2 regions of the Janthinobacterium sp. HH102 genome follow, and region 2 is predicted to be linked to the other one. Evidence: predicted binding sites of a transcription regulator. Region 2 holds the regulator's gene; the other holds the start of a gene.
What was found. The regulator sigma-54, encoded in region 2, starts transcription at its own class of promoters, with help from an activator protein. The targets are predictions, from matches to a motif close to TGGCANGNAANCTGCTTT.
Positions count from the first base shown of each region.

Region 1 (16,115 bases), 1.5 Mb from region 2:
TGGCGCTGGGTGTTTTTCACCATCGGCGTGCTGGCCCTGTGCGGCGGCGCCGGCTTGCGCTGCGCCATGCCCGCCGCGCGCCAGCCGCTTGCTGCCACGTCGGCCCTGGCCAGCCTGCGCGCCATCCTGCAGCCGCCCCTGCTGCTGGCGGCCGGCGTGGCGGCGCTGATCAGCGTGGCCACCTTCAGCTTTTTCACGTATGTCTCGCCGTTCCTGCTGCAGCTGGGCGGGCTCGATGCGGGCTGGCTCAGCGCCGCCATGCTGTGCTTTGGCGCGTGCGCCATCGGCGGCAACCTGCTGGGCGGCTGGTGCGCGGACCGTCCCCACGCGCTGCGCTTCACCGTGCTGGCCCAGGCCGCGCTGGCGCTCAACCTGCTGGGATTTTATGCGCTGCGCACGCATCCCCTGGCCATGCTGGCCCTGTGCGGCACTTTGGGCTTGCTGTTCTTTGCCCTCGTCACCCTGTCGACCATGCGGCTGCTGCGCCTGGCGCAGCAGCATTGCCCGGGCAGCGATGCGGTGGCGGCGGGCCTGAATATCGCCGCCTTCAATGCGGGCACGGCTGCCGGCGGGGCGCTGGGCGGTGTGCTGATCGTCGCGTTTGGCTTGCCCGGCATCGCCATCGGCGGCGCGCTGGCTGCGCTGCTGGCCATGCTGCCGCTGTGGTTACAGTCGCGCAAACTAGACGGCTCGCTCTAGTTTTTGCGCGCGGAAGCGCACTTCCTTTGGCGTACACTGGCCTGCAAAAGGCGGGTCAAAACAAGGGGAGACATGGGAATGCGACGCAGATCGTTCTTGAAACTGGGCGTGTTGGGCGCCTGTGCGCTGGCCGCCGGCGGCGCCGCCTACCGCCTGGTGCGCGGGCCGGCGCCCCCTGGCCGTTTCGTGCTCGACGGCGAAGCGCGCGCTGCGCTGGCGGCCATCGTGCCGGCCATGCTGGGCAGCGCGCTGCCGCGGGAAGCCCCCGCGCGGGCCGCGGCGCTCGATGGTGCCATCGCCGGCGTGGACGCGGCCATCCGTGGCTTGCCGCTGGCGGCGCAGCAGGAAGTGCAGGATTTGTTTGGCTTGCTGGCGCTGGCGCCCGCGCGGCGCTTTGTCGCCGGCGTGAAAGATGGCTGGCACGCAGCCGATCCGGCCCAGGTTGCCGCCTTTCTGCAGGCGTGGCGCACGCACCGCCTGGCCACCCTGCAGACGGCCTACCTGGCCCTGCATGACCTGATCCTCGGTGCCTGGTACGCCGATGCCGCCCACTGGGCCGCCATCGGCTATCCGGGGCCGCTGCCCGAACTGAGCGCATAAGGCATCCATGAGCATATCCCCCATTCCTGATCCCATCGCCGCCGGCATTGCGGCAGGCTGGAACGTCACCGACGCCAGCACCCTGGGCACCGACCGTACCTTCGAGGCGGACGTCGTCGTCATCGGCAGCGGCGCCGGCGGCGGCGTGACGGCGGAAATCCTCGCGCTGGCCGGCTTGAAAGTCTTGATGGTCGAAGAGGGCGGCTTGAAGTCTTCGAAGGACTTCAAGATGCGCGAAGCGCAGGCCTATCCCGCGCTGTACCAGGAATCGGCCGCGCGCAAGACGCGCGACAAGGCGATCAATATCCTGCAGGGGCGCACGGTGGGCGGTTCGACCACCGTCAACTGGACCTCGAGTTTTCGCACGCCGCCCGGCACCCTCGAATACTGGCGCCGGCATTTTGGCTTGTCCGGCTATTCGGTGGACGCCATGGCGCCGTGGTTCGCCATGATGGAGAAGCGCCTGCACGTGAGCGACTGGGCCGCGCCGCCCAACGAAAACAACGATTTATTGCGCCGTGGCGCCGCGGCGCTGGGGATTCCGACGGCCGCCATCCGGCGCAACGTGAACGGCTGCTGGAGCCTCGGCTACTGCGGCATGGGCTGCCCGACCAACGCCAAGCAGTCGATGCTGGTGACGACGATTCCGTCGGCGCTGGCGCTGGGCGCGGGCCTGCTCGTGCATGCGCGCGCCGAGCGTTTCAGCTTCAAGGGCGAGCGCATCGACAGCCTGCAAGTCACTGCGCTGGACGCGGCCGGGCAAGTACCCACGGGCGTGCGCCTGACGCTGCGCGCCAAACACTTCGTGCTGGCCGGCGGCGCCATCAATTCGCCGGCCCTGCTGCTGCGCTCGCAGGCGCCCGACCCGCACGGCTTGCTGGGCCGGCGCACCTTTTTGCATCCGACCGTGGTGTCGGCGGGCCTGTTCACGCAGCGCGTCGACGCCTACGCGGGGGCGCCGCAGACGATTTATTCCGACCATTTCCTGCACACGGCGCCCATCGACGGTCCCATCGGCTACAAGCTCGAAGCGCCGCCTTTGCACCCGCTGCTGATGGCCACCACCATGGGCGGCTTCGGCGACGAGCATGCGCGCACCATGCGCGACTTCCCCCATGCACACGCCTTGCTGGCGCTGCTGCGCGACGGCTTTCACCATGAGGCGGTCGGCGGCAGCGTCTCCATCGACAGCTTCGGCGCGCCCGTGCTCGACTATCCGCTCACGCCGTTCATCTGGGATGGCGTGCGGCGCGCGCTGCTGTCGATGGCGGAAATCCAGTTCGCGGCCGGCGCCAGGACCGTGTATCCCGTGCACGAGATGGCCAGCCACTACACGAGCTGGACGCAGGCGAAGCGGGCCATCGGCGATTTGCCGATGCAGGCGCTGCTGGCGCGCGTGGTATCGGCCCACGTGATGGGCGGCTGCGCCATGTCGGACGATGCGCGCCTGGGCGTGACGGGCGCCGACGGCCGCTACCACGGCGTGCGCAATCTGTCCGTGCACGACGGCTCGCTGTTTCCCACGTCGATAGGCGCCAATCCGCAACTGACGATCTATGCGCTGGCCGCGCGCCTGGCCAGCGGGCTGGCGCAGCAATTAACGGGCAAGCCGGCGCCCGTTCCTCTTGCAGGCGCTGCATGATCGCGCGCATCCTCAAGTGGCTGATGCTGCTGCAGGTGCTGGCCGTGCTGGGCTTTGCGTACCTGGCCATGCACGCGTGGGGCGTCGCCTCGCCCGCCATGGCCCTGCTGCTGGCGGGCGCCATGCTGCTGGCCGTGCGAGCGCTGATCGTGGCGCGCAATTTCTGGCAGAGCCGGCGCCTGGGCAGCCCCGTACCAGAGCAATATCAGTTGGGTGCCGGGGGCGCCGCGCGCCTGTTTTTCGGCGAGCTGCGCGCCACCCTGCGGTCCTCGTCGTGGGACATGCTGCGTCCGCGCCTGCATGCGGCCGACAACGTCGCTGGCCAGGGTCTGCCGGTGCTGCTGGTGCACGGCTATGTGTGCAACCGCGGCTACTGGGCGCAGCTGAGCCGGCAGCTGGCGCGCGCCGGCATCGCGCACGACGGCGTCGACCTGGAACCGATAGGCGCCGACATCGAAGACTTCGTGCCGCAGGTCGAGCAAGCGATCGAGGCGCTGTGCGCGCACACGGGCAGCGACCGCGTCATCATCGTCGCCCACAGCATGGGCGGCCTGGTGGCGCGCGCCTGGCTGCGCCGTTACGGCGCGGCCCGCGTGGCGCGCATCCTCACCATCGGCACGCCGCACCACGGCACGGCGCTGGCCAACCTGGCGGCGGGGACGAATGCGCGGCAGATGAGCCGCATCGACGATGCGCCCAGCGGCTGGCTGGCGCAGCTGGCCGCCAGCGAGACGCCGGCGCTGCGCGCGCTGATCACGTCGATGTATTCGCATCACGACAATATCGTCGCGCCGCAAGCGTCCGCGCAGTTGCCGGGCGCGCGCAATCTCGCCTTTGGCGGCATCGGCCACGTGGCGCTGGCCAGCGACGCGCGCGTGCTGCGCCGGCTGCTGGCAGAAATCACTATCAAGAACGAAGTCGCCCAGCCCCCTTCGGCCCCCCATTTCGCCTGAGTCCTGTTGTGTTTTGTCTGCATGGCAAGACTGTCTGTTTTGACTCTGCTGTTGCCCCTGTTTAACAACGCAAGGGGCAGATAATGCTGTTTTCCACTGGCGTACTGTATTAAGCTAGCATCGGAAGACAGGCGGTGGAAATTTGTTCTTGAGGCCGCTTGCCCCGTTCCGCAGCCTGACGACGGCCACCTATTTCTCTGGATATATGGCAAGATGTTGTAGGATTGTTATGTAGGCCGCGCAAGCGGAAAGTTGAACGCAGGCAGAAAATGAGTCCATGCAGTTTTTATTGGGGGCGCTAATTGTCCGCACGTATACTGATTATCGAAGATAACGCCACCAATATGGAATTGATGGTGTACTTGCTGCGTGCCTTCGGGTACACGCCGCTGGCCGCCTATGACGGTGAAGAGGGCGTGCGCATGGCGCGCAGCGAATTGCCCGACCTGATCATTTGCGACGTGCATTTGCCCAAGCTCGATGGCTATGGCGTGGTGGCGGAGCTGAAGAAAGACCCGCTGCTGCGCAAGATTCCTGCCCTGGCCGTGACGGCGCTGGCCATGGTGGGCGACCGCGAACGCCTGCTCGAAGCGGGCTTCAATGGCTACATCGGCAAGCCCATCGAACCTGACCTGTTCGTGGCGGAGCTGGAGTCTTTTTTACCCGGGGCGCCGTCGACGCCAGTTAAAAACGACATAGCCACCATCCTGATCGTCGATGATCATGTGCTGAACCGCGAATTCCTCACCGCTCTGCTGGGCTACGGCGGCCACCGCCTGCTGGAGGCGGCCAATGGCGCCGACGCGCTGGAAATCCTGCGCACCGAGCGGCCGGACCTGATCATCTCCGACATCCTCATGCCGAACATGGACGGCTACGAGTTCGTCACGCGCGTGCACGCCGATCCCGCGCTGACCGACGTGCCCATCATCTTTTATACGGCCACCTACCGCGAGCAGGAAGCGATCCTGCTGGCGCAGGCATGCGGCGTGCGCTGGGTGCTGCCCAAGCCGTCCGATCCCGAGGTTATCGTGCGCACCGTCAACGAGGCGCTGGGGCTGATGCCGGCGGCGGCCCAGATGGCGGCGGGGCCGGGCGCGGGCGGCGGGGCGGCGCTTCCCGTCACGGGCAAGCTGGCCGGCATCGAGCATCAGGTCAGCGGCTACCTCGACGAACTCGAATCGAGCAGCCAGCAGATTTCGCAGCTGGCCAGCCAGCGCGAGGGCCAGGCCGCGCTTCCCGAAGACCTGGGCGTCATGACGGAGCGCCTGTCGCGTTCGCTGTCGAGCCTGCAGGCGGTGAGCCTGCGCCTGACGGCCCTGATCGAACTCGGCATCGAGCTGGGCGCCGAACGCGATCCGCGCGCCCTGATCGAGGCGGGCTGCAAGGTGGCGCAGAATATCTGCGTCTCCAAGTACGCCTGCATCGGCGTGCTGGAAGAGGGCGCCGAAAAGCTCAGCTATTTTTCCTCGTGCGGCGCCGAGAAGAACCTCGAGCGCATCGCCAGCGCGCCGCGCACGGGCATTTTGAACCGCTTGCTGGAACAGCGCCAGCCCTACCGGGTCAATGGCTTGAAGGGCGATCCCGGCGCGCTGGGCCTGCCCGACACGCACCCGCCCGTGCATTCCTTCCTGGGCGTGGCCATCGCTTCGCGCGAACGCAGCCATGGCTGGCTGTATCTGGTCGACAAGCTGGGGGCAAACGAGTTTTCCGAAGTCGACGAGCGCGTCGCCGCGACGGTGGCGGCGCAGATCGCCGTCGCCTACGACAACCTGCTGCTGTACGACGAGATCAAGCGCCATCACGAGCAGCTGACCCTGGACATGGCGGCGCGCATCCGCCTCGATGAAGACTTGCGCCGCTTCCGCCTGGCGATGGATGCCACGGCCGACGCGATTTTCCTCGTCGACCGCGCCGGCATGTGCTTCGTCGACGTCAACCAGACGGCTTGCCGCATGCTCGGTTTCGAGCGCGAGGATTTCCTGCGCGTGGGGCCGGGCCGCGCGCACGAGGGCGAATCCCAGCTCGAAGAGCTGTACAACAAGCTGCTGGCCGGCGACCAGGGCGGCCCCATGACGGAATTGCAGCTGCAGCGCAAGGACGGCTCGCCGCTGTCGGTGGAAGTGCAGCGGCGCACCCTGCGCTCGGGGCAGAGCTGGATCCTGGTGGCCGTGGCGCGCGACATCACCGAGCGCAAGGATGCCGAGCAGCGTTTGATGAAGCTGGCCCATTTCGATACCTTGACGGGTTTGCCGAACCGCAGCCAGTTTTATGCTTCGCTGACCCATTCGCTGTCCCAGGCGGCCGAACACCAGTGGGCCGTGGCCGTGCTGTTCATGGATGTCGACCGCTTCAAGAATATCAACGATACCCTGGGCCACACCATCGGCGACGACCTGCTGCGGCAGTTTTCCAGCCGCCTCGTCGATTGCCTGCGCGTGCGCGACACCATCGGCCGCTTTGGCGGCGATGAATTTGCCACCATCCTGGTGCTGCCTGAAGGCGCACAGCATGCCGTGGGCGTGGTCGACAAGATCCGCGAGGCGATGCGCAAGCCCTTCGACTTGCAGGGCCACGAGGTGACGGTGACGGTCAGCATCGGCATTTCCGTGTTCCCCGAGGATGCGGTCGATGCGGACACTCTGATTCAATACGCCGACACGGCCATGTACCGCGCCAAGGAAGCGGGGCGCGACGCCTTCCGCTTCTTCACGGCGGAAATGAATGCGCAATCGATGGCGCGGCTGGACATGGAAAATGCCTTGCGGCGCGCCATCGACAACGAGGAATTCGTGCTGTTCTTCCAGCCCAAGGTGAATATCATCTCGGGGCGCATCAGCGGCGCCGAAGCGCTGATCCGCTGGCGCCGTCCGGGCCACGGCATGGTCTCGCCGGCCCTGTTCATCCCCCTGCTGGAAGAAACGGGCCTCATCGTACGCGTCGGTAACTGGGTGCTCGACGAGGCCTGCAAGAAGATCAGCGAGTGGGGCGCCAGCAGCATCGGCCCCGTGCACCTGTCGGTGAACGTGTCGGGCATCCAGTTCTTCGTCGGGGGCCTGGAAGAGGAGGTGCTCAAGGCCATCCGCAAGTACGATATCGCGCCCGACCTGCTGGAACTGGAGCTGACGGAAAGCTCGCTGATGTCGAACGCCGAGGAGACCATCTCCGTGCTGCGCAACCTGAAGGCGCTGGGCATCCAGATTTCCATCGACGATTTCGGCACCGGCTATTCCAGCCTGGCCTACCTGAAGCGCTTCCCCATCGACAAGCTGAAGATCGACATCGCCTTCGTGCGCGAAGTGACGAGCAATCCGGACGACGCGGCCATCGTGCTGGCCATCATCAGCATGGCGCACAGCATGAAACTGGAGGTGATTGCCGAAGGCGTGGAAAACGATGCGCAGCTGGCTTATTTGCGGCGCCACGGCTGCGACGAGATGCAGGGCTATTATTTCAGCCGCCCCGTGCCGCAGGAAGAATTCGAGCAGATGCTGATGGGGGGCAAGCTGCTGCAGGCGCCGCAGGATGATGGCAGCGAAGAGCAGCAAACCTTGCTGATCGTCGACGACGATGTCTTCATGCTCGACGTGCTCAGCGACTTCCTGGCGCAGGACGGCTACCGCATCCTGACGGCGCAGACGGCCGCCGAGGGCTTCGACATCCTGGCGCGCCACAAGGTGCAGGTGATCCTGTGCGACCAGTGCATGCCGCTCATGAGCGGCACCGAATTCATGGAGCGGGTCAAGCACCTGTGCCCCGACACCTTCCGCATCATGCTGTCGGCCTTTGCCGACCTGACGCCCATCATGGCGGCCATCAACCGCGGCGCCGTCGACCGCTTCTACACCAAGCCGTGGAAAGGCGCCGTGCTGCGCGAGAATATCCGCGAAGGCTTCCGTCTGCACAAGCTGCTGCATGGCCCCGTGAAAGCGGCGGCTTAGGCGCTGGCCGCGCGCAAGCGACCGGCCGCCGCGTGCGCTGGCGCACCTTGGGGCGCAGCTCGCTATCGAATTAGACTCCCGTCTCTAGTTTTGCTCACTAGAATAAAAATATCCATGAAGTGGCATGGCCTTTCACATGACGGGAGCGGGCGATGGTGAAGAAATTGAAGGAACTGGCGGAAGACACGGAATTGGCGAGCGCCGTGCGCTCGTCGGCGCAGCAGATCTGGCAAGCGGGCCTGGGCGCCTTCGCCAAGGCGCAGGAAGAGGGCGGACGCGTGTTTTCCAAGCTGGTCAAGGAGGGCACGGAATTCCAGAAGCGCGCCGAAGACAAGGTGGCCGATGTCAGCGGCAGCGTCAGCAAGCTGGCCGATGGTGTGGGCAAGCAGGCCAGCGGTTCCTGGGACAAGCTGGAACAGGTGTTTGAGGAGCGTGTGGCGCGGGCCCTGGCCACCATCGGCGTGCCCATGCAAAACGACATTGCCGCGCTGCACGCCAAGATCGATGCCTTGAGCGTGCAGGTAGCGGCCCTGTCGGGCAAGGCCGCGCCGGCGGCCAAGCCGAAGGCCGTTGCCAAGCCTGCCGCGAAGACGGCGCCGAAAACGGCACCGAAGGCGGCCGTCGCCAAGGCTCCGGGCAAGGCACCGGCCAAGACGACCGCCAAGGCGGTGCCGCGCACCGCCGCCAAGTCCGTGACCAAGCCCGTGACCAAGCCAGCCGCCAGCAAGCCAGCCGTCAGGCCGGCGGCGAAGAAAAAAGCATCGCCGGCCTGAGCTGGCGCAGCATTCCTCCAGCCTGCTCGCGCAGGCTTTTTTTTGCCTGCCTTATTCGCCGCCGCCGTGGGGCGCGGTGTTTCATTACGGCTATCTTAGGTGGTATGCTTGAGGCAGAACACAGAGAGATTGCCCGACATGCTACAAAAAGCACCACGCCGTACCCGCGAACGCATCCTGGAGTTGTCGCTGCGCCTGTTCAATGAGTTTGGTGAGCCGAATATCACGACGACCGTGATTGCGGAAGAGATGAATATTTCGCCGGGAAACCTGTATTACCACTTCCGTAACAAGGACGACATCGTCAACTCGATCTTCGTCCAGTTCGAGGCGGAAATCGAACGCATCCTGACTGTGCCCGACGGGCGCCGCTCGAATATCGAGGATGTCTGGCTGTACCTGCACCTGATGTTCGAACTGATCTGGCGCTACCGCTTTTTCTACCGCGACCTCAACGATTTGTTGTCGCGCAACCGCAAGCTGGAATTGCACTTCAAACTGATCCTGGCGCACAAGATCAAGGTGGCCACGCAGCTGTGCGAAGATTTGCGCAGCGAACAGTCGCTCGAGGCGTCGGACATGGAAGTGGCCGCCATGGCGACGAATATGGTGGTCGTCGCCACCTACTGGCTGTCGTACGAATACGTGCGCAATCCGCGCAAGTACAGCGAGCAGCAATCGATGTCCGATGCGCTGGCGCGCGGCTGCTACCAGGTGCTGTCCCTGATCGGGCCCTATTTGCGCAATGAAACGCATTTGCTGTTTCGCAAACTGTCGGAAGAGTATGTGACCAAACTCAAGAACGACTGATGCGGCTGTTGGCGCCACGTCGTCAATTACAGGAGAGATATATGGCTTGGAAACAATTTCCCTATCCGGACGCAGCATATGTCTACACCCCGCAAACCCTGGAAGCGGCCTGGTCGCGCCTGCATGCGGGCGACGTGGAACCGTTTCCCACGCACCCTGCGCTGGTGCAAGCCTGGCTGGCCTTCCATGCGGGCGACTTCGAGCGCGCCGTGAAGCTGGGCCTGGCCGTCGGCGTGCCCGGTTATGCGGTGGCGCACAAGGCCACCTGCATCTACGCCACGCACCTGGAAGGCAATGACAGCCAGAAACTCGACATGTACGAGGAAGTGGCCGAGCGCTGTGAGCGCCAGCAGAGCGAGCAGCCGGACAATCCGGCCGGCTACTACTGGCATGCCTACAGCCTGGGCCGCTACGCGCTCGGCACTTCCGTCGTCAAGGCGCTGGCGCAGGGCATGGGCGCGCGCGTGCGCAACAGCCTGGACCGCACGATGACGATCGCGCCCATGCATGCGGAAGCGCATATCGCGTTTGGGATTTATCATACGGAAATTATCGACAAGGTCGGCGTCATGATAGGGGGGCTGACCTATGGCGCCAACAAGGAAGATGGCTACCAGCACTTCAAGACGGCGCTGGCCCTGACGCCGTATTCGGCGCTCGCGCACAGCGAATATGCGCGCGCATTGAATATGCTCGATGGAAAGAAAAAGCTGGCGGAAGCGCTGGCCTTGTATGAAAAGGCGGCCGAGTGCGTGGCACTGGACGCCAAGGAACGCCTCGAAGTCGAGGCGGCGATCGATGAATTGAAAGGGTAGGGACGACTGTGATCAAGGCTTTATGTGTGTACTGTGGCGCCAACGCTGGCGTCTCGCCGGACTATGCCGTGGCGGCGCGCGAACTGGCGCGCGTGCTGGTGGCGGAAAATATTTCGCTCGTGTATGGCGGCGGAAAAGTGGGCCTGATGGGCGTGATCGCCGATGAAGTGCTGCGCCTGGGCGGCGAGGTAACGGGCGTGATTCCCACCCAGCTGGTGGAACGCGAAGTGGGTCACATGGGCTTGACGCGCCAGTTCATCGTGAAGGACATGCATGAGCGCAAGGCGATGATGGCCAGCCTGTCCGATGCCTTCATCGCCATGCCCGGCGGTTATGGCACCCTGGAAGAACTGTTCGAGATGCTCACGTGGGCCCAGCTGGGCTTGCATGCCAAGCCCATCGGCCTGCTCAATGTCGACCGTTTCTATGATGGCTTGATTGCTTTCGTGCAAAACGGCAAGGAGCAGGGTTTCATCCGCCCGCAGCACGCGGCGTTCCTCAATGCCGACGCCGATCCTGCAGCGCTGGTGCAGCGCCTGAAGGAGTGCGCGCCGTAATGCCGTTTTCGCCTGGCGGTGCGTATGCCGCCAGGCAACTATTTTCCCTGTCGCTTGCAAGGGCCATGCAGTACGCACTGCATGGCTTTTTTATTTCCGCATGGGAAAATTGATCGGGCCTGATGAGTTAATTAATAAAAATATGGCAAAAAAATTGCATTGATAGCATGTTTTTTTGAAAATGAAGATGATTTTTAAGCATGGCTGTGGTCTACTGGCATGGTTCAAAGTTAGGAATATCGGACACCGACGAGCGTTGTATAGACTCCCAAAAAAAGGTGCCGGTCCATTTCAAGTTGCCACAACCACGCTACTTCATCATCTCGAAAGGATGCTATTTTGAAACCTATGACCCTCTTGCGAGCGACCGCTGTCGCCGCCATTCTGGCCAGCGCTGGCGGCGCCCACGCACAAACCACCATCATCGGCTTCGATCCGCTGGAACAACCCGGCTACTTCGGTTCCGTGTTCAAGTCCTACTCCGAAGGCGGCTACAACTTCGACAGCAGTTTCGGGCTGCTGAGCTCGGCACACCAGAATAGCCTCGCCTACGCCGGTTCGGCCGGTCTCGGCGCGACGCTCCTGTCGACGACGACCCTGAGCCGTGCCGATGGCGGCGCTTTCTCGCTGAGCTCGATCAGCCTGGCCGACTTCGTGAGCTTGCCCGGTTCCTTTGACGTGACCTTCGTCGGCCACCAGGTGGGCGGCGGCACGGTGAGCCAGACCTTCACCCTCGGCGGCGGCCACACCTTCGCCGACTACACGTTTACGGGTTTCAGCAATCTGCTGTCGGCAACGTGGAAGGAAGGCGCCTTGCATACCTTCCAGGTCGACAATATCGCCGCCAGCGTGAGCGCCGTGCCGGAACCGGCCACCTACGGCATGCTGCTGGGCGGTTTGGGCCTGCTGGGCTTCATGCTTCGCCGCAAGAACGCCGCCTGAGCCTGAACATGGTGCCGGCCATGCCGGCGCCCCTGTAAAAAAGCCGCCCGTTTTACCGGGCGGCCATGCTGACTAGCCAGCGCACTCGAACAATGCCGCCCAGTGTATGCCGGGCGGCATTTTCACGTGGACTTCATGCGCAGGCCGTCATGCGCAGCAGTTCATGACCACAGGCGCTGGCCTGACAGGTCGAGCTGGGTCAGGTACAGGCGCACGTCGAATTCGTACTGGTGGTACTGCGGTTCCATATATGTGCACAGCTTGTAGAAGGCCTTGTCGTGCTGCTTTTCCTTGACGTGCGCCAGTTCGTGCACAGCGATCATGCGCAGGAATTCCAGCGGCACTTCCTTGAACATGGTCGCCACGCGGATTTCATGTTTGGCCTTGAGCTTGCCTCCCTGCACGCGCGAGATCGAGGTATGCAAGCCCAGCGCATGCTGGATCACATGGATCTTGCTGTCGAACGCCACCTTGTTGATCGGCTCGGCATTGCGCAGGAATTCATTCTTCAAGTCCTGCACATATAGGTACAGCGATTTGTCGTTGCGCACATCGTGCGCGTTCGGGTAGCGTTTTAATAACACTTCGCCCAGCTTGTCTTGCGCGATCAGTTGCTGCACTTGCGCTTGCGTTTGTTCGGAATAGGCGCTCAGGTATTTCAGGGATGGCTGCATGCGGGGAAGGGCGGGACGTGGCGCGGAGGTGTCGGTAAGGCGAGAATGTACCATACCGCCGCGCCCCGCGCTGCGCCACCCCTTGCACGGAGCTGCCAGGGCCGCCCCGTGCCTTCGCGCGCCAAGCCGTGCGTTACCGGGCTAAGCCGCTCGCTCGTCCCGGCAAGTCCCGCAGCCCGGTCAGCCCTTGTCGTCTTCGTCCTTGCCGCCCTGACGGCCCGTGCCGCCGCTGCGCCCCGCCGTGCTGCTGCGGTTTTCATTGGCGCGCTGAGCCGATTGCCGGCTTTCGCCGCCTTTCCTGCCGATTTCCGCCATGTGTTCGCGGTTGCGGCTGACGGCTTCACCGCCTTTCTGCCCGGCACGGCGTGCTTCTTCCGAGTCGAATTCATGCGCCGTGCCTTTTTGATGGGCTGCCTGGCCGCCCTTGCTGGCAATTTCGCGTTGCTGTTCCTCATTCATGGCGGCGAAACCGCGCTTGCTCGTGCCTTTGGCGCTGCCCGATTCGCTGGCTTTCTGGCTGCTGCCAGTGCCTTTGCCCTGTTCATTACCTTGATTGCTAGCCATGTCGCTCTCCTTGCTGTCGAGTGGGGGTCAAGTGGTCTGTGCAGGCGCTCAATGCGCCTGATCGGATTGCCTGCTGTTATCGTGGCTGCGGCCCGCGCCGTCGCGGTGGCCTATGGCGTGCATTTTTTCGATCATTTCACGCTGGCGCTGCGTGGCTTTTTCCGTTTCTTCCGCTGTCTTGCGCACCACTTCGTCAGCGAAGGCCACGGCCGTGCGGCTCGTTTCGGGCAGGTGGTTCTCTGCCGTGCGGTTCATCTCGACATTGGCGTTGGCGACGAGATTGCCGAGCTGCTGCTGGTATTGGTGCAGCTTGTTACTGCTTGGCTGCAACTGGCCAGCGGCCAGCGACATGAACTCGCCCGTGTCGCGCGCGCCCAGCAGTTGCTGGCTGGCGTTGCTCCACTCGTGCAGCAAGTCTTGCGCCAGCCGCAGATGCAGCTCGCTCAATTGCTGCGCCGTATCGAACATCTTGCGCGATAGTTCCGTGGCGAAATTGCATTGGGCCTCGAGATGGGACTTCAGGGCCGGGCTGAGACTGGGGAAAATACTGTTTGTGAACATGTTCTACCTCAATGAAAAGCTGATCCAGAAAACATCCGGCGCACCGGATGCGGCGTATGGTGAAACAAGCAAAGAGATAGACGCCGGATGGCGTGCCAGGTTCCACGCCAGTTACCGGTTTGGTGCGAGAATGGGAGCTCGCAGGCGCAAAAACGCGATGCCTTTGTGTTAGATCAAATGAACGCCAGTTAGCTCGCTGCTGCTGGCAGCCATGCTGTTTGTGTGGAAAATGCCGGCTTACCGGCCCGGCCGTGCGACAATAGCCGGCTCGCGGCAGCGCAGCCGATGGCCGGCGCGCGTGGCTGAGCCGAGCATCGCCTTACTTTTTTACCTATTTCCGCGACCATGACGCATCCCGAATACATCCTGACCCTGTCCTGCCTGGACCAGCGCGGCATCGTGCACCGCGTGTCCGGCTTCCTGGCCGATCACGGCTGCAACATCCTCGATTCCGCCCAGTTCGGCGACCAGGAATCCCAGCTGTTCTTCATGCGCGTGCATTTCGCGCTGGAAGACGGCGCCGTCAGCGACGCCCAGTTGCGCAGCGACTTCGCCGACTTGTCGCAAGTCATGCAGCGCAATGGCCCCTTCCATGGCCAGTTGCACGATGCGCGCGTCAAGCCGCGCGTGATGCTGATGGTGTCGAAGATCGGCCATTGCCTCAACGATTTGCTGTTCCGCTACAAGAGCGGCTTGCTGAACGTGGAAATTCCCGCCATCGTGTCGAATCACATGGAGTTCTACCAGCTGGCGGCCAGCTACAATATTCCCTTCCACCACTTGCCATTGGCGGCCGGTGCGCCGGAAGCGGCCAAGCTGGCGCAGGAAGCGAAGATCCTCGACCTGATGGACACGCACAAGATCGACCTGGTGGTGCTGGCGCGCTACATGCAGATCCTGTCGCCCGGCCTGTGCCAGGCGCTCGACGGCCGCGCCATCAATATCCACCACTCCTTCCTGCCCAGCTTCAAGGGCGCCAAGCCGTATGCGCAGGCGCACCACCGCGGCGTCAAGCTGATCGGCGCGACGGCCCACTTCGTCACGGGCGACCTGGACGAAGGCCCGATCATCGAGCAGGACGTCGAGCGCGTCGACCATGCGATGGATGCGGAAACGCTGACGGCCATCGGCCGCGACGTCGAGTGCGTGGTGCTGGCGCGCGCCGTGAAATGGTTCGTCGAGCATCGCATCCTGAAAAATGGCGACAAGACCGTGGTTTTCCGCTGATACCGACTTCACTATTTACTTTACCGAGACAGAAACACGATGGCCCTCAAAGCAACAATTTTCAAAGCCGATCTGCAGATCGCCGACATGGACCGCAATTACTACCAGGATCATGCGCTGACCCTGGCGCGCCACCCGTCCGAAACGGACGAGCGCATGATGGTGCGCCTGCTGGCGTTCGCCATCCATGCGGACGAGGCGCTGACCTTCACCAAGGGCCTGTTCGATACGGAAGAGCCCGACCTGTGGCAGAAGGATTTGACGGGCGCCATCCAGCTGTGGATCGAAGTGGGCCAGCCGGATGAAAAGCGCATCCTGAAGGCCTGCGGCCGTTCGGAACAGGTCATCGTCTACAGCTATGGCGCAACCAGCCACATCTGGTGGAAGCAGATCGCGAATAAACTGGAACGGGCGAAGAACTTGACCGTGATCAACTTGCCATCCGAGGCGGCGCAAGACATGAGCAAGCTGGCGCAGCGCACCATGCAGCTGCAATGCACGATCCAGGATGGCCAGATCTGGCTGACCGACAGCGTCAACACGGTCCTGGTCGACCGCGAACCGGTGAAGCCGCCACGCTGATGTTGGCTGTCTGAAACGCAAAAAGCCCGGATCGCTCCGGGCTTTTTGCATTGCGCCGCCGCTTTACGGGGCCGCGTCTTCGTCGTTGCTGACGATGACCAGCAACTGCGCCTGCTGCGCGCCAATGCTGCGCGTGCGGTGCGGAATCAGGGCGTTGAAATACACGGAGTCGCCCGTGTGCAACTGCACGGTTTCCTGGGGAAACTCGATTTCAATCGCGCCCTGGTGCACGAACAGGAATTCCTCGCCCGCATGTTCCTTGAAGGCGGAGGCGGCGAAATCGGCCGCCGGATACACCATGAAGGGCAGCATTTTCTTCGGTGCCACGCCGGCGGCGATGCTGGCGAAATGCGGCAGCGGCGGCATCGCGCCCGCGCTGGCCGGATCGCCGGCGCGGGTGATGGTGACGGCCGCCTGCCGGTGGCTGTCGCTGAACAGCTGCTCCACGTCCACCTGCATCGCGTGCGACAGTTTCAGCGCCACGGCGATTGAGGGCACGCTCAGGCCCCGCTCCACCTTGGACAAGTAACTCTTCGTCAAGCCGCTTTTTTCCGCCAGCTGTTCCAGGGTCCAGCCCTTGTGTTTTCTCAGCAGTTTCAGACGCATAGCCATGGTTGCATCGGTCGATTTAAAAAAACTATTGTACCTCATGACACAAAGTGTCCTAAAATACACTCAGTTTCCTCGGATTGGGTTGCGCGGCTGTTGCCGTGCATGCCGGGAAGCGTAGTCAGCATGAGTGAAGGATCAACGATGCAACACAATACTCAGTATG
Region 1 covers NZ_CP062062.1:2,322,318-2,338,432, forward strand. Annotated here, with positions in the region: gene JAB4_RS10625 (MFS transporter) at 1-699, shown strand, start outside; gene JAB4_RS10630 (hypothetical protein) at 772-1,299, shown strand; gene JAB4_RS10635 (GMC family oxidoreductase) at 1,307-2,941, shown strand; gene JAB4_RS10640 (alpha/beta fold hydrolase) at 2,938-3,894, shown strand; gene JAB4_RS10645 (EAL domain-containing protein) at 4,197-7,835, shown strand; gene JAB4_RS10650 (phasin family protein) at 7,988-8,608, shown strand; gene JAB4_RS10655 (TetR/AcrR family transcriptional regulator) at 8,747-9,418, shown strand; gene JAB4_RS10660 (hypothetical protein) at 9,460-10,233, shown strand; gene JAB4_RS10665 (TIGR00730 family Rossman fold protein) at 10,245-10,790, shown strand; gene JAB4_RS10670 (PEP-CTERM sorting domain-containing protein) at 11,139-11,732, shown strand; gene JAB4_RS10675 (M48 family metallopeptidase) at 11,894-12,406, opposite strand; gene JAB4_RS10680 (general stress protein) at 12,587-12,970, opposite strand; gene JAB4_RS10685 (phasin family protein) at 13,019-13,531, opposite strand; gene purU (formyltetrahydrofolate deformylase) at 13,877-14,758, shown strand; gene JAB4_RS10695 (YaeQ family protein) at 14,798-15,340, shown strand; gene JAB4_RS10700 (XRE family transcriptional regulator) at 15,404-15,952, opposite strand; gene JAB4_RS10705 (aldolase) at 16,094-16,115, shown strand, end outside.
Region 1: JAB4_RS10670 (PEP-CTERM sorting domain-containing protein) is a predicted target of sigma-54. The motif match lies at 10,934-10,951, and genes of this name have one in related genera.

Region 2 (16,115 bases):
ACGACGTCAAGGTCATGTTCCTGACAGCCACCACACATTCGCTGGTGGCGCGCTTCTCGGAAACGCGGCGCAGCCATCCGCTGTCGCACGAGTTGCGTCCGAACCAGAATCCGGCCAGCCGCCGCACCCTGATCGAGTGCATCTCGGAAGAACGCGAACGCCTGTCGGCCATCGAACAGCTGGGCCATGTGATCGATACCTCGGAACTGAGCGCCAACAAATTGCGCGCATGGATCAAGGATATCGTCGCCTCAGAGCGCGCGCCGCTGACCCTGTTCTTCGAATCGTTCGCCTTCAAGCTGGGCGTGCCGCTCGATGCCGATTTCGTCTTCGACGTGCGGGCCTTGCCCAATCCCTATTACGACCTGGCCCTGCGCCCGCTCGACGGCCGCGACGCGCCCGTGATCGCCTTCCTCGACGCGCAACCGAGCGCGCTGGAGCTGCTGGCCGACATCCGCGCCTTCATCGAAAAATGGCTGCCGTCGTTCAAGTCCGACAACCGCAGCTACCTGACGGTGGCGCTGGGCTGCACGGGCGGCCAGCACCGCTCCGTGTACATGGCGGAACGGCTGGCGCAGTATTTCGGCCCCAAAGAAAGAGTCGTGCTGCGCCACCGCGAGCGTTCTTAATCAGTCGAGGTGGCGCAGCGGATGGGCTTGCGCCGGCCAGACGGGCGCAAAGAAGCGCGCCACCATGGCCGCGTCGACCTCGTCCAGGCTGGCAGGCTGCCAGCGTGGGGTATTGTCCTTGTCGACCACCAGCGCGCGCACGCCCTCGAGCACTTCGCCATGTTCGAAATTGTGGCGCACCACCGTGCGCTCCATGCGCAGGCAATCGGCCACGCCCAGGTGGGCGCCCCGCTGCAGCAACTCCAGGGTCACCGACATCATCAAGGGCGAGCGCAGGCGCATGGCCGCCAGCGCCTTCGCCGCGAACGCGCCGTCATCCTGCGCCAGCGAGGCCATGATGGCGGCCACCGAACCCGCGCTGAAGTGGCGGTCCAGCGCCGCGCGCGCCGTGGCCAGGGGGGAAGCGCCCGCCTCGGCCTGGAAAGGCGCCGCCAGCGCCTTGATGGCGACCGGCAAGCCTTCGCCCGGCGTGGACTCGAACAGGGCCAGCAGCGCCCCCATCTGCGCCTCGGGCAGATACACGTCGGCCAGGCCCGTGTACAGGGCGTCGGCCGCGTTGATCGTCAAACCCGTCAAGCCCAGGTACAGGCCCAGCTGACCCGCCAGACGGGATAAAAAGTAACTGCCGCCCACGTCGGGGAACAGGCCGATATTGACTTCCGGCATAGCCATGCGCGTGCGGCCCGTGACGATGCGCAGGCGGTTGCCGGGCCCCGCTTGCGCCACGCCCATGCCGCCGCCCATCACCACCCCATCCATGACGGCGATATACGGTTTCGGGTAGAAGTGAATCAGATGATTTAAAGCATATTCTTCCGTAAAGAAATCTTCCAGCAAGGCGCTGCCGCCCTGCGGCGTGGCCAGGCCCGCGTCGTAAAAGAAACGGATGTCGCCACCCGCGCACAGGGCTTTTTCGCTGCTGGAGCGGATCACCACGGCGTCCACCTGCGGATCGTCGCGCCAGGCCAGCAAGGCCGCGCTCAGGGCGCGCACCATCTCCAGCGACAGGGAATTCAAGGCTTTCGGACGGTCGAGCACGATGTGGCCCGTGCGGTGGCGGATGGAAATCTGGACGAGGTCGCTCATGGCAGGCAGGAAAGAAGTGAAAGTGCAAACATTCTAGCGCCTGCGCGGCGAACATTGCGTTTCGCTGGACGCAAAAAAGGGCGCAATGTGCGCCCTTAGTTGATCACAGCCGGTTGAAAGTCGCGGGCCGCTTAGGCGGGGGCGAATTCTTCTTCCGAACTGTCTGGCAGATGCTTGATCGCCTCTTTACCGTGCCCTTGCACTTTGGTTTTGTATTTCATCACTTGCCTATCGAGCTTGTCGATCAGGGTATCGATCGCGGCATACAGGTCGTGCGCCAGGCTTTCCACATAGACAGTTTTGCCACTCAGACGCAGGTTGACTTCGGCCTTTTGACGTTTTTCTTTCTCTTTGAGGTTATCCACGGTCAGAATCACGGCGATATCGATAACTTGATCGAAATGACGTTTCACGCGCTCCAGCTTCGTTTGTACGTATTCACGGATGGCTGGTGTCACTTCGAGATGATGTCCGCTGATGGTGAGATTCATACACACTCCTAAAGATGATCGGGTTCGTGCGGTCCATCGTATCCGGCCCGCAGAGGAACCGAAAAAAACTTACAAACACTTACGCAGGCTCACTGGCGGAATTTTTAATGCTTCCCGGTATTTGGCAACAGTACGTCGCGCAATCACCATGCCTTGTTCCCCCAGCATGTCCGCAATCTTACTGTCGGATAAAGGATTTTTAGGGTCTTCTGCTCCTGTCAGTTGCACGATCAATGCCCGTATCGCCGTCGATGACGCTTCGCCCCCCGCTTCGGTGGCGACGTGGCTACCAAAGAAATATTTCAACTCGAACATGCCGTGCGGGGTCAGCATGTACTTTTGAGTTGTTACCCGCGAGATAGTACTCTCGTGTAAACCCAGTGTATCAGCTATTTCACGGAGCACAAGGGGGCGCATGGCAACGGCCCCATGCGAGAAAAAGTTCTTTTGTCTTTCTACTATCGCCTGCGCCACGCGCAGAATCGTGTCGAAGCGCTGGCGCATATTCTTGATCAGCCACTTGGCTTCCTGCAACTGTGCACCCATGGCGCCCTCGCCCTTGCCCTGCTTGAGCAAGTTGGCGTACATGGCATTGACGCGCAGGCGCGGCATGACGTCGTTGTTCAGGGTCACTTGCCAGCCATTGCGCGCGCGCTTGACGACGACGTCGGGCACCACGTAATCGGACACGTCCGCAGCGAACACGGCGCCCGGATGCGGGTTGCACTGGCGAATTACCGTCTGCGCTTCACGCAAGTCTTCATCGTCGCAATCGAGGGCTTTTTTCAGCTTGTTGAAATCGCGCTGGGCAAACCAGGCCAGGTGCTTTTCCACGATGACGAGGGCCATGCGCCGCGTCACCATGGCAATGTGCGGCAAGCGCTTGATTTGCAGCGCCAGGCATTCGGACGCATTGCGCGCGCCCACGCCGGGCGGATCGAAACTTTGCAGCAGCGACAAGGCCGTGCGCATCTCGTCGGCATCGATTTCCAGCTCTTCCGGCAGACGCGCCAGGATGTCGTCGAGCGACTCTTCCAGGTAGCCATTGTCGTCGAGCGCGTCGATGATCAGCTCGACCAGCGCGCGGTCGCGCAATTCGAGCACCGTCACGCGCATCTGCTCCATCAGGTGTTCGCGCAGGGTGCAGTGATGGGCCTCCAGTTGCGGGCGGGAATCTTCGTCGTCGGGCGCCTTGCCCCGGCTCGCTTCGCTCCAGTCGCTGTCGCCGCCATCCGCGGCGGCCGGGCCCTCGCCCGCCTCGCCGTCAAAGGTTTCCGCTTCGGCCGGCGCCGCGGGCGCCTCCTGGCCTGGCGGCTGGGGCGGCGCTTCGGCCGGCGCGGCCGTGGAGCTCAAAGCCCCGTCGGACAGCAGGCGCAGCGAACGGTCGAGCGGATCGTCGAGGCGCTCGAGCAAGGGATTGTCCGTCAGCAGTTGCTCGAGTTCCTGATGCAATTCCAGAGTAGACAATTGCAACAGGCGTATCGATTGCTGCAACTGCGGCGTCAGTGCCAGGTGCTGCGAAGTGCGCAGCTGCAATGATTGTTTCATTGGCTTACATGCGGAAGTGTTCGCCCAGATAGACCCGGCGTACCGACTCGTTCGCGATGATGTCGTCGGGGCGTCCCGACGCCAGTACCGAGCCCTGGTTGATGATGTAGGCACGGTCGCAGATACCCAGCGTCTCGCGCACATTATGATCGGTGATCAGCACGCCGATATTGCGCTCCTTCAAGAAGCGCACGATGCGCTGGATCTCGATCACGGCGATCGGGTCGACGCCGGCGAACGGTTCGTCGAGCAGCACGAAACGGGGATCGGTGGCCAGGGCGCGGGCGATTTCCACGCGGCGGCGCTCGCCGCCCGACAGGGACAGCGCCTGGTTCTCGCGCAACTTTTCAATCTGCAAGTCGGCCAGCAGTTTATCCAGGCGTTCCTCGATCTCGGCCTTCTTCAAAGGACGGCCTTCGACGGTCTGGATTTCCAGCACGGCGCGGATATTGTCTTCCACCGTCAGCTTGCGGAACACGGACGCCTCCTGCGGCAGATACGACAGGCCCATCTGTGCGCGGCGGTGGATCGGCAGGCTGGAAATGTCCACGCCGCTGATGTCGATGCTGCCGCCATCCGACGGCACCAGGCCGACGATCATGTAGAACGAGGTGGTCTTGCCGGCGCCGTTCGGGCCCAGCAGCCCCACCACTTCGCCGCATTCGACTTGCAGCGAGACATCATGCACGACTTGCCGCTTGCCATAGGTTTTCTGCAGTCCGCGAACGATCAGGGTGCTGCCGCAACGGGTATTGTCCATTATTTCGTTCCTGGCACAGGTGTGGCCGGCGCTTTCTCCGCCGCGGGCGCCTTGGTCTTCGGCTGGATCACCATGCGCACGCTGCCGCCATCGGAGGTGCTGGTGCCGCTGTCGGAATTTTCCATCTTGAATACTTCCTTGCGGCTGTCGTACGAGATGAAGGCGCCATTGGCCACATCCGTCACTTTCGTGCCCTCCAGGCGCGTCAGCTTGGCCTTGGAAAACAGTTTCACCACTTCCGTCTTGTTGTCGTATTCCACGCGCTCCGCTTCGCCTTCGACCCACAGGTCGCCGGCGCCATCGCGCTTCTGGCGGAAGGTGGCCAGCTTGCCGGGATCGGCCCAGAAAGTGATGAACTGGTAGCCTTGCGGGTCTTCCGTGATCAGGGCCCGGCCCGCCTTCATGGTCAGCGTGCCCTTGACCAGCACGACGTCGCCCGTCAGGGTACGAATCTGCTTGACGTCATCGACGTGGCCGCTACGCGCCGTGATGACGGCTTCCTTCTCGGAATCGGCCTTCTCGGCATGCGCCACGCCCATGAGGGCCAGAGAAAATACGCTCAACAGCAAGATGTTCTTCATAGTATGGTTTCCTTGTTTCATTCTGTCATTTTGCCGCCGCGGCCGGGCGCGGTTTCGGCGGGAGGACCATGCGCAAGGCATTCTGCACTTCCACCACGCCGGTGGCGTTATTGGCCTTCATGCCGATACCATTGATGCGCGAGGCGCCCGTCAGGATATCGACAGGCACGTCCGTTTCCATTCTTTCTTCGTCCGGAAACACCGTCAGCGCTTCCGTCCTGACCGTCAGGTTCTGCGCCTTCGGACTGGCCACGCGGTCGATCACGACCTTGCGGTGCAGTTGCAGCCGGGTATTGTCCTGGTCGATATGCGCCAGTTCCGCATTCATGTTCAACGGCGGCATGCCCGGCGTGAGCTTGCGCACGAAGGGCTGGTCGATATCGGACGAATCGTCGGCCGGATAATGCGTGAGCTTGTTGCCCGACACGATATAGCTGGGCTTACCCGTCAAGTCCATGCGCACCAGGCTGAAATTGGTGATGAAATAGTCGGGCTCACCCAAATTCTTGCTGGCCTTGATGTCCTGGCCATTCTTGTTCATCACTTCAAGCAGCCAAAAGCTGGCCAGCGCGACGACGACCGCGCCCAGCAGGGTAAAAATCATGCGCCAGCGATGGGCGCCTCCTGGCTTACGCATAGGGTTTCACTCTTTCATAGGTCACTGGCGGCAAGGCGCACCTCACTCCAGGAACGGCGCCATGACGCGCGCATAGTTGTCCTGGGCGCGCAGCAGGAATTCGCAGATTTCGCGCACCGCGCCGCGGCCGCCGCCGGCCTGCGTCACATGGTGCGCCAGGCCCTGCGCTTCCGGACGCCCGCCCGGCACGCTGACGGCAAAGCCCACGCGACGCAGGATGGGCGCATCGATGACGTCGTCGCCGATGTAGCCGCATTGCTCTTCCGTCAAGCCCGTCAGCGCCAGCAGTTCGCGAAACGGCGTCAGCTTGTCGTGACCACCCTGGTGCACATGGGTAATGCCCAGGTCTTGCGCGCGGCGTGCCGTGATGGCCGAGCGGCGCGCGCTGATGATGGCCGTCTGCACACCGGATTCCTGCAGCAGCTTGATGCCCAGGCCATCATACACATTAAACGTTTTCATCATTTCGCCATCGGGGCCGAAATGCAGGCTGCCGTCGGTGAGCACGCCGTCGACGTCAAAGATCATCAGTTTGACCTTGGCCGCGCGCGCCAGGTTGTCCGCTACGCTCTCCATCAGATCACCTTCGCTTGCGTCAGATCATGGATATGCAGGGCGCCCACCAGCTTGCCGTCGGCATCGACGACCAGCATCTGGTTGATGCGGAACTGTTCCATCACGGCCACGGCATCGACAGCCAGGCGTTCGGGCGCGATGCTGCGCGGCTGCGCATGCATGACGTCGCGGATCGCCACTTGCGTGAAATCCTGCACGCGCTCGAACATGCGGCGCAAGTCGCCATCCGTAAACACGCCCACGGGGCGGTTGTCCGCATCGACGACGGCCGTCATGCCCATGCCCTTCTTCGTCATTTCTTCCAGCGCCTGCAGCAGCGAGGCGTCCACGGGTACTTTCGGCACCCGTTCGCCGCTGCGCATGACGTCATGCACGTGCGTAAGCAGGCGACGGCCCAGGGCGCCGCCCGGGTGCGAGCGGGCGAAATCCTCTTCCTTGAAGCCGCGCAAGTCGAGCAAGGCCACGGCGATCGCATCGCCCAGAGCCAGGGTGACGGTGGTGCTGGCCGTCGGCGCCAGATTCAGCGGACAGGCCTCTTTTTCAACAGAAATATCCAGGTGCACATCGGCCAGCTGGGCCAGGCTCGAGTTCGGCTTGCCCGTCATGGAAATCAGTATGCCGCCCATGCGCTTGACGACGGGCATGATGGCCATCAGTTCGGACGACTCGCCCGAGTACGAGATGGCAATAAAAGCATCGTCCGAGGTGACCATGCCCAGGTCGCCATGGGCCGCTTCGGCCGGATGCACGAACAGGGCCGGCGTGCCGGTGGAAGCGAGGGTGGCGGCAATCTTGCGCGCGATATGGCCGGACTTGCCGATGCCCGAGACGACGACACGCCCCTTGCACTGCAGCAGCAGCGCCACGGCGCGGCCCACGCTGTCGTCCGTTGCCAGGCGCGCGTGCAGCGCATTGATGGCGTCGGACTCGATCTGCAAGGTGGTGCGGGCCAGCGCGACGGCGCGCTCGGTCGTCGCTTGCATGTCAATTCGATCAAAAGCTTTCAGCATTGTTTTTTCATGGGTTACACTCATGCCCAAAGTATAAACGAATTAGGAAAGCAAAAAACTTGCCAGTCACAACAAACAACGATTTCCATTGACCGTACCGGGCAACCCATGTTTTCCTCGCTTGAACTGACCCTGATGTTACTCGGCAGCGCCGTGCTGGGCGTGGTCGCTTTCAGAATGTTGCATTTGCCGCCCATGCTCGGCTATCTGGCCGTTGGCATCGTTATCGGCCCCCATGCGCTGGGCCTGGCGGCGGAAAACGAAGCCAGCCATACCCTGGCCGAGTTCGGCGTCGTCTTCCTGATGTTTTCCATCGGGCTCGAGTTTTCTTTGCCCAAGTTCCTCGCCATGCGGCGCATCGTTTTCGGCCTTGGCATGGCGCAGGTGGTCACCACCATCATCGCCACCGTCGTCTTCGGCTGGTTCGTCGGGCGCTACCTGTCCGCCTACATCCACCTGAGCTGGCAAGCCGCGTTCGCCCTGGGCGGCGCGCTGGCCATGTCGTCGACGGCCATCGTCTCGAAAATGCTCACGGAGCGGCTGGAACTCGAAAGCGAGCACGGCCGCAAGATCATCGGCATCCTGCTGTTCCAGGACCTGGCCGTCGTGCCCCTGCTGATCCTGATTCCCGCCCTCACGCGCGATTCGGACAACCTGGCCGAAACCCTGGCCTGGGCCGGCGGCAAGGCCCTGGTCGTGCTGATCTTGCTGCTGTTCCTCGGCCAGAAGATGGTGCGCGGCTGGCTGACCATCGTCGCCAAGCGCCGCTCGCAGGAATTGTTCATGCTCAATCTGCTGCTGATCACCCTGGGCGCGGCCTGGATCACGGAGCGCGCCGGGCTGTCGCTGGCCCTGGGGGCGTTTGTGGCCGGCATGCTCATTTCCGAAACGGAATTCAAGCACCAGGTGGAAGAGGATATCAAACCGTTCCGCGACGTGCTGCTGGGCCTGTTCTTCATCACCGTCGGCATGCTGCTCAATATCCGCGTGGTGCTCGATAACTGGTGGCTCGTCCTACTCTTGCTGTGCGGCCCCGTGCTGCTGAAATTCACCCTGATCGCGGGCCTGGCCCGGCTGTTCGGCTCATCGACAGGCGTGTCATTGCGCACGGGCCTGGCGCTGGCGCAGGCGGGCGAGTTCGGCTTCGTGCTGCTGAATCTGGCTGGCGGCATCAAGTTGATGGACCCGTTCGTCGTGCAGGTGGTGCTGGCCTCGATGGTGCTGTCGATGCTGGTGGCGCCCTTCCTCATCGCCAAGTCGGACGCCATCGTCATGAAACTGGCCGCCAACGACTGGATGATGCAATCGCTGGCGCTGACGAAGATCGCCACGCGCACGATGGCTTCGCAGAAACACGTGCTGATCGCCGGTTTCGGGCGCAGCGGGCAAAGCCTGGCCACCCTGCTGGCGGAGGAAAAGATCGAATACCACGCGCTGGACCTGGACCCGGAACGGGTGCAGGAAGCGCAGCTGGCCGGCGCCCACGTCTCGTATGGCGACGCGGGCCGGCGCGAAAGCCTGGTGGCGGCCGGCATCTACCGGGCCAGCGCCGTGGTGATCACGTATGCGAATACCCCATCGGCACTGAAGTTATTGCATTTACTCAAAGAAATGGCGCCGACCTTGCCCGTCATCGTGCGCAGCCACGACGATACCGACCTCGACCAGCTGAAAAGCGCGGGTGCGGCCGAAGTCGTGCCGGAATTGATGGAAGGCAGCCTGATGCTCGCTTCGCACGCGCTCATCATGATGGGCGTGCCCCTGCGCCGCGTGGTGCACCGGGTACAGGCGGCGCGCGAGGAGCGCTATGCCTCCCTGCGCGGCTATTTCCACGGTTCCAGCGACGCGGGCGACGATGCCGAACTGGAGCGCCTGCATACGGTCACCGTCAGCGAAGGCGCGCACTGCGTGGACTTGCCCTTGAGTGCGATCGACGTGGCCGGCTGCGGCGCGTTTGTGACGGCCATCCGCCGCGGCCGCGGCAGCCTCGATGTCAGCCCCGAAACGCAGCTGGCCAGCGGCGACGTGGTGGTGCTGCGCGGCACGGCCGACGCCGTGGCCAAGGCCGAAACCTTGCTATTGAAATAATCAGCCGATCTTGCTCAGCTGCTCTGCGGCTGCCAGCTGACGACCTTGTTGCGGCCATCGGCCTTGGCCTGGTACAGGGCCTGGTCGGCGTGCGCCACCAGTTGCTGCGCCACCGTTTCGATCGGGAGCAGCGCCGCGTCCGCTTCAAGGCTGGCCACGCCGATCGACACGCTGACCCACGCTTGCGCGCTGCCCGGCAAGTCGAACATGGTGCCGGCGATGCTGGCGCGGATGCGTTCGGCAACAAACGTGGCGCTGTCGAGGTCGGCGTCGATCAGCAGCACGACGAATTCTTCGCCGCCGAAGCGGCCCAGCGCATCGGAGCGGCGCAATTCCGTGCGGATGCGCGTGGCCACTTCGCGCAGCACTTCATCGCCGCCCTGGTGGCCATGCTTGTCATTGAACAGCTTGAAATGGTCGATATCGATATACATGCATGAGATGCAATAATTCTGACGCCGCGCGCGGGCGATTTCTTCCAGCAGGCGGCGGTCGATATAGCGGCGGTTGTAGACGCCCGTCAGGGAATCGGTCAAGCCGATGTATTTGAGCATTTCATTGCTGATCACGTTTTCCAGGCAAATGGCGATGATGGACGCCATGTGCTTGATGAAATCCGTACCCAGCGCGGGCGTAAAGCGCGTCACGTCGCTGCTGGCCAGGTTCAGGCTGCCGATCAGGCGCTTGTTGCGCAACAAGGGCACCAGCGCCACGCTGCGCAGAGATGCGATCTGCGGAAAACGCGGGCCATGCACGGCCGCGTCGAAGGCACCGAGCAACGGCGATGGCGGCAAGGCCGCTTCGCCCTCGGCCGCCGGCACCGGCGACGTAAACCCCAGCTCCGCCACGGCATGCACGAACAGCAACTGCGGGAAGGCGCTGAAATCGACGCCCAGCTTTTCCATCACCAGCACGATATCGTCATCCTCGTCGAGCAGGCTCAAGGTGACGCCGTCGAGGTCGGAAATCACGGGCAAGGTGCGGAAAATGGTGCCGATCAACTCGGGAAACGTGGACGCGCTGACGATTTCCAGGTCGAACGCCTGGTGCCGGCACATGATGTCGTGGTTGCGCTCGACCTGTTCCAGCAGGAAAGCCATGCGCGCGCGCAAGGCCTGGTTTTCGGCTTCGAGGCTGGCAATGCGCGGGTCCGGCGGTATTGCTTGATTCATAGAAACCTTAAACCCTTGTGTACGGGCGCCATGCTTAAAATGCCAGTTCGAAACCGATGTCCTGCCCCACCACGATACGCTCATCGCCGCCTTCGGTGACGATGGCGTTCATGCCGAAGCAGATGGCGCCGTCGAGTTCGGGCTTGGCGCGATAGCCATGCATGACGTCGAGCGGATCCGGGCCGGGCACGCCCGTGGCCTGGTCCACCGACGGGATCGGGCAGCGCGAACACGGCTTGACGGGTTTCAAGGTCGTCGCGCCCAATTGCAGGAACGCGGCGTAGTCTTCCTCGAAGGCGCCGATATCGCCGATGACGAGGTTGGGCCGGAAGCGGTTCATCGGCAGCGGTTCACGGCCGGCGGCGCGCAGCTTGTCGTTGACATCGGCCAGCGAGGCGGCACCCGCGATCAGCACCGGGTAGCCGTCGGCAAACATGGTCGAGGCGGCAACGCCATCCGTCCATTTGGTGCTCGTGGCGCGCACCACGTCCGGGTGAAAGCGCACGAGGCGGCACGGCACGCCGATGGCCTGGGAAAACCATGTCGCCGTCACCTCGTCGCAATCGTAGGCGCGCACGCTGTCGTCCCACACCTGCACTTCCAGCACCGGTGCCAGTTGCGGATGCGGCAAGCCCAGTTCGATTTCCAGGCGCAGCATGCCCGGCGCGCGCAATTCCAGCGTGCTGGCCTTGATGGATGGCACGATCAGCGCCATGCGCGGATGCTCGCGCTGGGTCAGAAAGCGGCCCTGCGGGTCCACCACCATCCATTCGCGGTCGAACACGTGCTCGCTCATCAGCCCTGAGCGCGTCAGGACCGCCTCGCGCAAATGGATGCCGGCGCACGATTTGATCGGATACAGGATGATGTCGGACAGGATAGCCATGGACAGGGGGAGAAGGAACAGTGTTGCTGCTTCTGCCAGGAAATTATTCAGAAGCGAAGTATGGCAGCAAAGCGGGCAAGCGTAAATCAGCCAGATTCAGCCAATGAGGCTGAATCTGGCGCGGTCATGATCAATACGTGTAGAAAATACGCTGGATTTCTTGCGTGCTGTTGGTTTTGGTCAAGGCCAGCATCAGCAGGATGCGGGCTTTTTGCGGGTTCAGGGTGTCAGATACGACACTGTCGAGTTCATCGTCGTTGGCTTCGCCATTGCGCGCCACGATGCCCTGGCCGACGCGGCTCGAACGCACGATCAGCACGCCCTTCTGGCGCGCTTCCACCAGGGCCGGCTTCATTTGCGCGGCCACGCTGCCATCGCCCACGCCCGCGTGGATGATGCCCTTGGCGCCGGCGGCAATGAAGGCGTCCATGCCGACACGGTTCATGTTGGCATAGCCGTAGACGATGTCCACTTGGGGCAAAGCGTCGAGCTTGCTGATGTCAAATTCCGATTCCAGGGTGTGCTTGCGCGTCGACTGGCGATAGAAGAAAGGCTTGCTGCCCTGGATGTAGCCGAGCATGCCCAGTTCCGGCGACTTGAAAGTGTCGGTGGTGGACGTGTTCGTCTTGGTCACTTCACGCGCCGCGTTGATCTGGTCGTTCAAGGCCACCAGCACGCCCTTGCCCACGGCTTCCTTGCTGCCGGCCAGCAACACGGCGTTGTACAGATTGATGGGGCCGTCAGCCGAGATGGCGGTCGAGGGACGCATGGCGCCCACCACCACGACCGGCTTGTGGCTTTTCACGGTCAGGTTCAGGAAATACGCCGTTTCCTCGATGGTGTCGGTGCCGTGCGTGACGACCACGCCATCGACATCGTTCGAGGCCAGCAGCACGTTGATGCGCTTGGCCAGGGCCAGCCAGTGGCTGTTGCCCATGCTTTCGCTGGCGATCTGGAACACTTGCTCGCCTTTCACATTCGCCACTTTCTTCAATTCCGGCACGGCCGCGATCAGGCGCTCGACGCCCACGGTGGCCGAGGTGTAGCCGACGGTGGTGGTGCTGTCGGCGCCGCTGCCGGCGATGGTGCCGCCCGTAGCCAGGATCACCACATTCGGCAATTTGACGGCCGCCTGCTGCGCGCGTGCGGGGGACGCGGCAACAAAGCCCATCAGCAAGGTGGCCAGCATCAGCTGTGCACAAGAATGGAATTTGCGTGAAAACATGGTGCTCCTGTTCGGTGATGTGTCAAAGATAACAAAGTCGTGTGCAAATTATATGTCATCAGTGCGGCAAAAAAGTCCCGATTGACGCGTTCTGCGCAAACGTGCGCGCCTTCCCATGCGCTACAGTGGCGCCATGTCCACACTCCCGTCCTTCCGCTCTTGCCTCGTCCTGCCGTTCGTCCTGATGGCGCTGGGCGCCTGCTCCACGCAGGTCGAACTGCGCGCGGCGGCGCAGCAGGAGCAGTGGGGACGTGAAGCCGCTGGCCACGGCGACTGGGCGCAAGCCATGCGCAGCTACGCGGCCGCGGCCGAGAATGCCGAACTGGGCCATGGCGATGCAGCTTGGCAGGCGCGGCTGCACCACGAAGCGGGACGCGCCGCCAGCGCCGCCTGCCGCTACGATGCGGCCGCATTTCATTTCCGCCAGGCTATCGCGCTGGCAAAGCAGGCCCGTACATCGAGCGCCCTCAGCGACAAGGCGCTGGCATCGCTACAGGCCGGCAAACCTTGCGCAGTTCCCCCATGAGCGTCGCGCGCACCTTGCTGGCAGCATCCACCCTCCTCGCCGCCATGGCGCCGGTGCGCGCCGTTGAACAACCGCTGCCTTTATGGGAAGCGGGCGTGTTTGGCGGCACAGCCGTCACGCCCGCCTATCCGGGCGCCAGCGAACGCTCGACGCGCAGCCTGGCCCTGCCCTATCTGATTTATCGCGGGAAAGTATTGCGCGCCGACCGTTCCGGCGTGGGCGCGCGCCTGCTTGATACGGATCGCCTCGACTTCGATATCGGTTTTGCCCTGTCCTTGCCGGCCCGCTCCAGCGACGTGCCGGCCCGGCGCGGCATGCCCGACCTGGGCACCTTGGTGGAATTTGGCCCGCGCCTGAAAATCAAGCTGGCCGAGCCGACGCAGCACAGCCGCCTTGGCCTGGAACTGCCCTTGCGCGCCGTCATCGAAGCGCGCGGCGGCCTGCACCGCCAGGGCGCCACGTTCGAACCGCGCCTCGTGTACGCGCTGCAAGGCGAGCAGCAGGCATGGCATGTCGATGCCAGCGTCGGCGCCGTGCTGGGCAATGCCGCCATCAACGATTACCTGTATGGCGTCAGCCCCGCGTTTGCCACCGATGGGCGCCCCGCGTATGCGGCCAAAAGCGGGCTGATGCTCACGCGCCTGGGCCTGGGCGGTTCGTACCGGCTGCAGCGGGACTGGCGCGCCTTTGCCTTTTTACGCTACGACAACTACACGGGCGCCGCCAACCGCAGCAGCCCCCTGCTGCGCCAGAACAGCGGCACCTCGGCCGGCATCGGCCTGATGTGGACGTGGCAGCGTTCCAGCCGTCCGGCACGCGGTCCGGACGACTAGCGGCAAGACGGCTTAAAACTCCGTCGTGGCCGACAGCATGAAGGTGCGCGGCGCGCCCAGGCCCAGGCTGGTCCATTGCGGCAGCGCCCAGTACGCTTTGTTGCCGACGTTCGTCACGCTGGCGCGCACGGTCAGGGGCCAGCCGGCCGCGGCGGTGGCATAGCGGGCACCCAGGTCAAACACGGTACGACCCGGCACGGACAGCGAGTTGTCGCTATTGATGTATTGCTTCGATGCCGCCGTCGCGTTCGCCGTCAGGGTCACGCCGGGGATGGCGGGCGTATCCCACTCGACGCCCAGCTTTGCCTGCAGCTTGGGCACGCCCGTTGCCTGCTTGCCCTGGTTGGCGCCGCCCACGGTCTTCCTCAAGACCGGATCGACATACGCGACGCCGCCCATCAGGCGTACGTCGCGCAGGGGCGAACCGAAGAAGCCCCAATCGATGCCACGGTTGCGCTGCTCGCCGCCGAAGGAAAAGACATTGCTGACCGGATCGACGTAGCTGCTGGGACGCTTGATTTCATATACGCTAACCGTATGCGCGAACTCGCCCAGGTCGGCCTTGAAGCCAAGCTCCGCCTGCTTCGACTTGTATGGCGCAAAGACTTCGCCCGAATTGGCCGCCGTCAACGGCGCCGTGGCGCCCTGGCTCAAGCCTTCGATGTAATTGCCGTACAGAGAAACCGTGTTGCTCGCCTTGACCAGCAGGGCGACGGCTGGCGTGGTGGCGCCTTTGTCGTAACGCGAGGTACGCGCGCCCGTCTTGATGTTGAAGTTATCGCTGAGCACTTCCTGGCGGCGCAAGCCCGCCGTCAGTTGCACCTTGTCTTGCGCAAAGGAAAGCGTATCGACCAGGCCGAAGCTAGCCAGACGCAGTTCCGCCTTGGAAATTTGCGGCGCCTCGAAACGCGTCGCCGGCCCCCAGACGGGGCGATAGATATTCGTGATCCAATCTTTCGCCAAGGTATTGCGGCGTCCGTACTGCTTGTCCGTGTGGTGGTAATACGTGGCGTTGACGGCCCATTGATGGCCGATATCGCCCGTGCGCAGCTTGCCGCGCAAGCCCGCTTCCGCCGACTGTTTCTCCACATCAAAACCCAGGTCCGCAAGATTGGTGCGATAGTCGCCAGCCGTGTTGAACACCTGGATCAGATAGGCGCCCGTCGACCGGTAGTCGGCCTGGCTGGCGCCCACGGCGGCGTAGGCCATCACCTGTTCGTTCACGTCCAGCTCGCCGCGTAGCATGGCGCCCTTGTCCTTGGTGTCGTAAAAAGCCCAGCTGGGATTGAGCAGGGTCTCCGGTTTCGGCGGACGCGGCACGGGCAAGCCGGCGGCCAGGTTGACGCCCCGGTTCAAGCCATCGGCGCGGTCCTCGCTGCTATACAGGTCTGCGGACAGGCGCGCGCCGTTGCCACGCCAGTCGAGGCCCACGGAAATGAGCCGGGTCTTCTTTTGCTGGTGGTCAATGGCACCGTCGCCATCGCGGTAGACGCCGTTGACGCGGATGCCGAACTGTTTATTCTCGCCAAAACGCTGCCCCAGATCAATATGTCCTCCCCATTGCGAGTCCGACATGTACGACGCCGTCACCCGCGCCAGCGGCGTGTCGCCCGCGCGCTTGGGCACGAGATTGATGCTGCCGCCCACCGAGCCGCCAGGCGGCATGCCGTTGAGCAAGGCCGATGGCCCCTTCAGCACTTCGATGCGCTCGAACATTTCAGGCGAGGTGCGGTAGTACGGCGATATACCGTACAGCCCGCCAAACGCGACATCTCCGATATTCGAACTGAAGCCCCGGATCGAATAATTCTCGCCGATGATGCCCGTCATGCCGCTGCTGAAGACGGTAGGGTCGTTGGCGGCAATCACATCGGTGATGTCGCGCGCCTGCCGGTCTTCGATGAATTTGTCCGTATAGCTGATGGTGTTGAACGGGGTTTCCATGAAATCCTTATCGCCCAGGAAACCCACGCGGCCGCCGGATGCCACTTGCCCGCCGGCATAGGCATCCGTCACGGTGTTGCCTTTGCCCCACACCGTCACGGCCGGCATGGTTGCGGCCGCCTC
Region 2 covers NZ_CP062062.1:849,354-865,468, reverse strand. Annotated here, with positions in the region: gene rapZ (RNase adapter RapZ) at 1-629, shown strand, start outside; gene JAB4_RS03925 (enoyl-CoA hydratase/isomerase family protein) at 630-1,715, opposite strand; gene raiA (ribosome-associated translation inhibitor RaiA) at 1,847-2,206, opposite strand; gene JAB4_RS03915 (RNA polymerase factor sigma-54) at 2,276-3,754, opposite strand; gene lptB (LPS export ABC transporter ATP-binding protein) at 3,759-4,514, opposite strand; gene lptA (lipopolysaccharide transport periplasmic protein LptA) at 4,514-5,095, opposite strand; gene lptC (LPS export ABC transporter periplasmic protein LptC) at 5,121-5,732, opposite strand; gene JAB4_RS03895 (HAD hydrolase family protein) at 5,775-6,308, opposite strand; gene JAB4_RS03890 (KpsF/GutQ family sugar-phosphate isomerase) at 6,308-7,318, opposite strand; gene JAB4_RS03885 (monovalent cation:proton antiporter family protein) at 7,427-9,406, shown strand; gene JAB4_RS03880 (DUF484 family protein) at 9,421-10,578, opposite strand; gene JAB4_RS03875 (MOSC N-terminal beta barrel domain-containing protein) at 10,613-11,464, opposite strand; gene JAB4_RS03870 (type II asparaginase) at 11,595-12,689, opposite strand; gene JAB4_RS03865 (hypothetical protein) at 12,823-13,215, shown strand; gene JAB4_RS03860 (MipA/OmpV family protein) at 13,212-14,048, shown strand; gene JAB4_RS03855 (TonB-dependent receptor) at 14,061-16,115, opposite strand, start outside.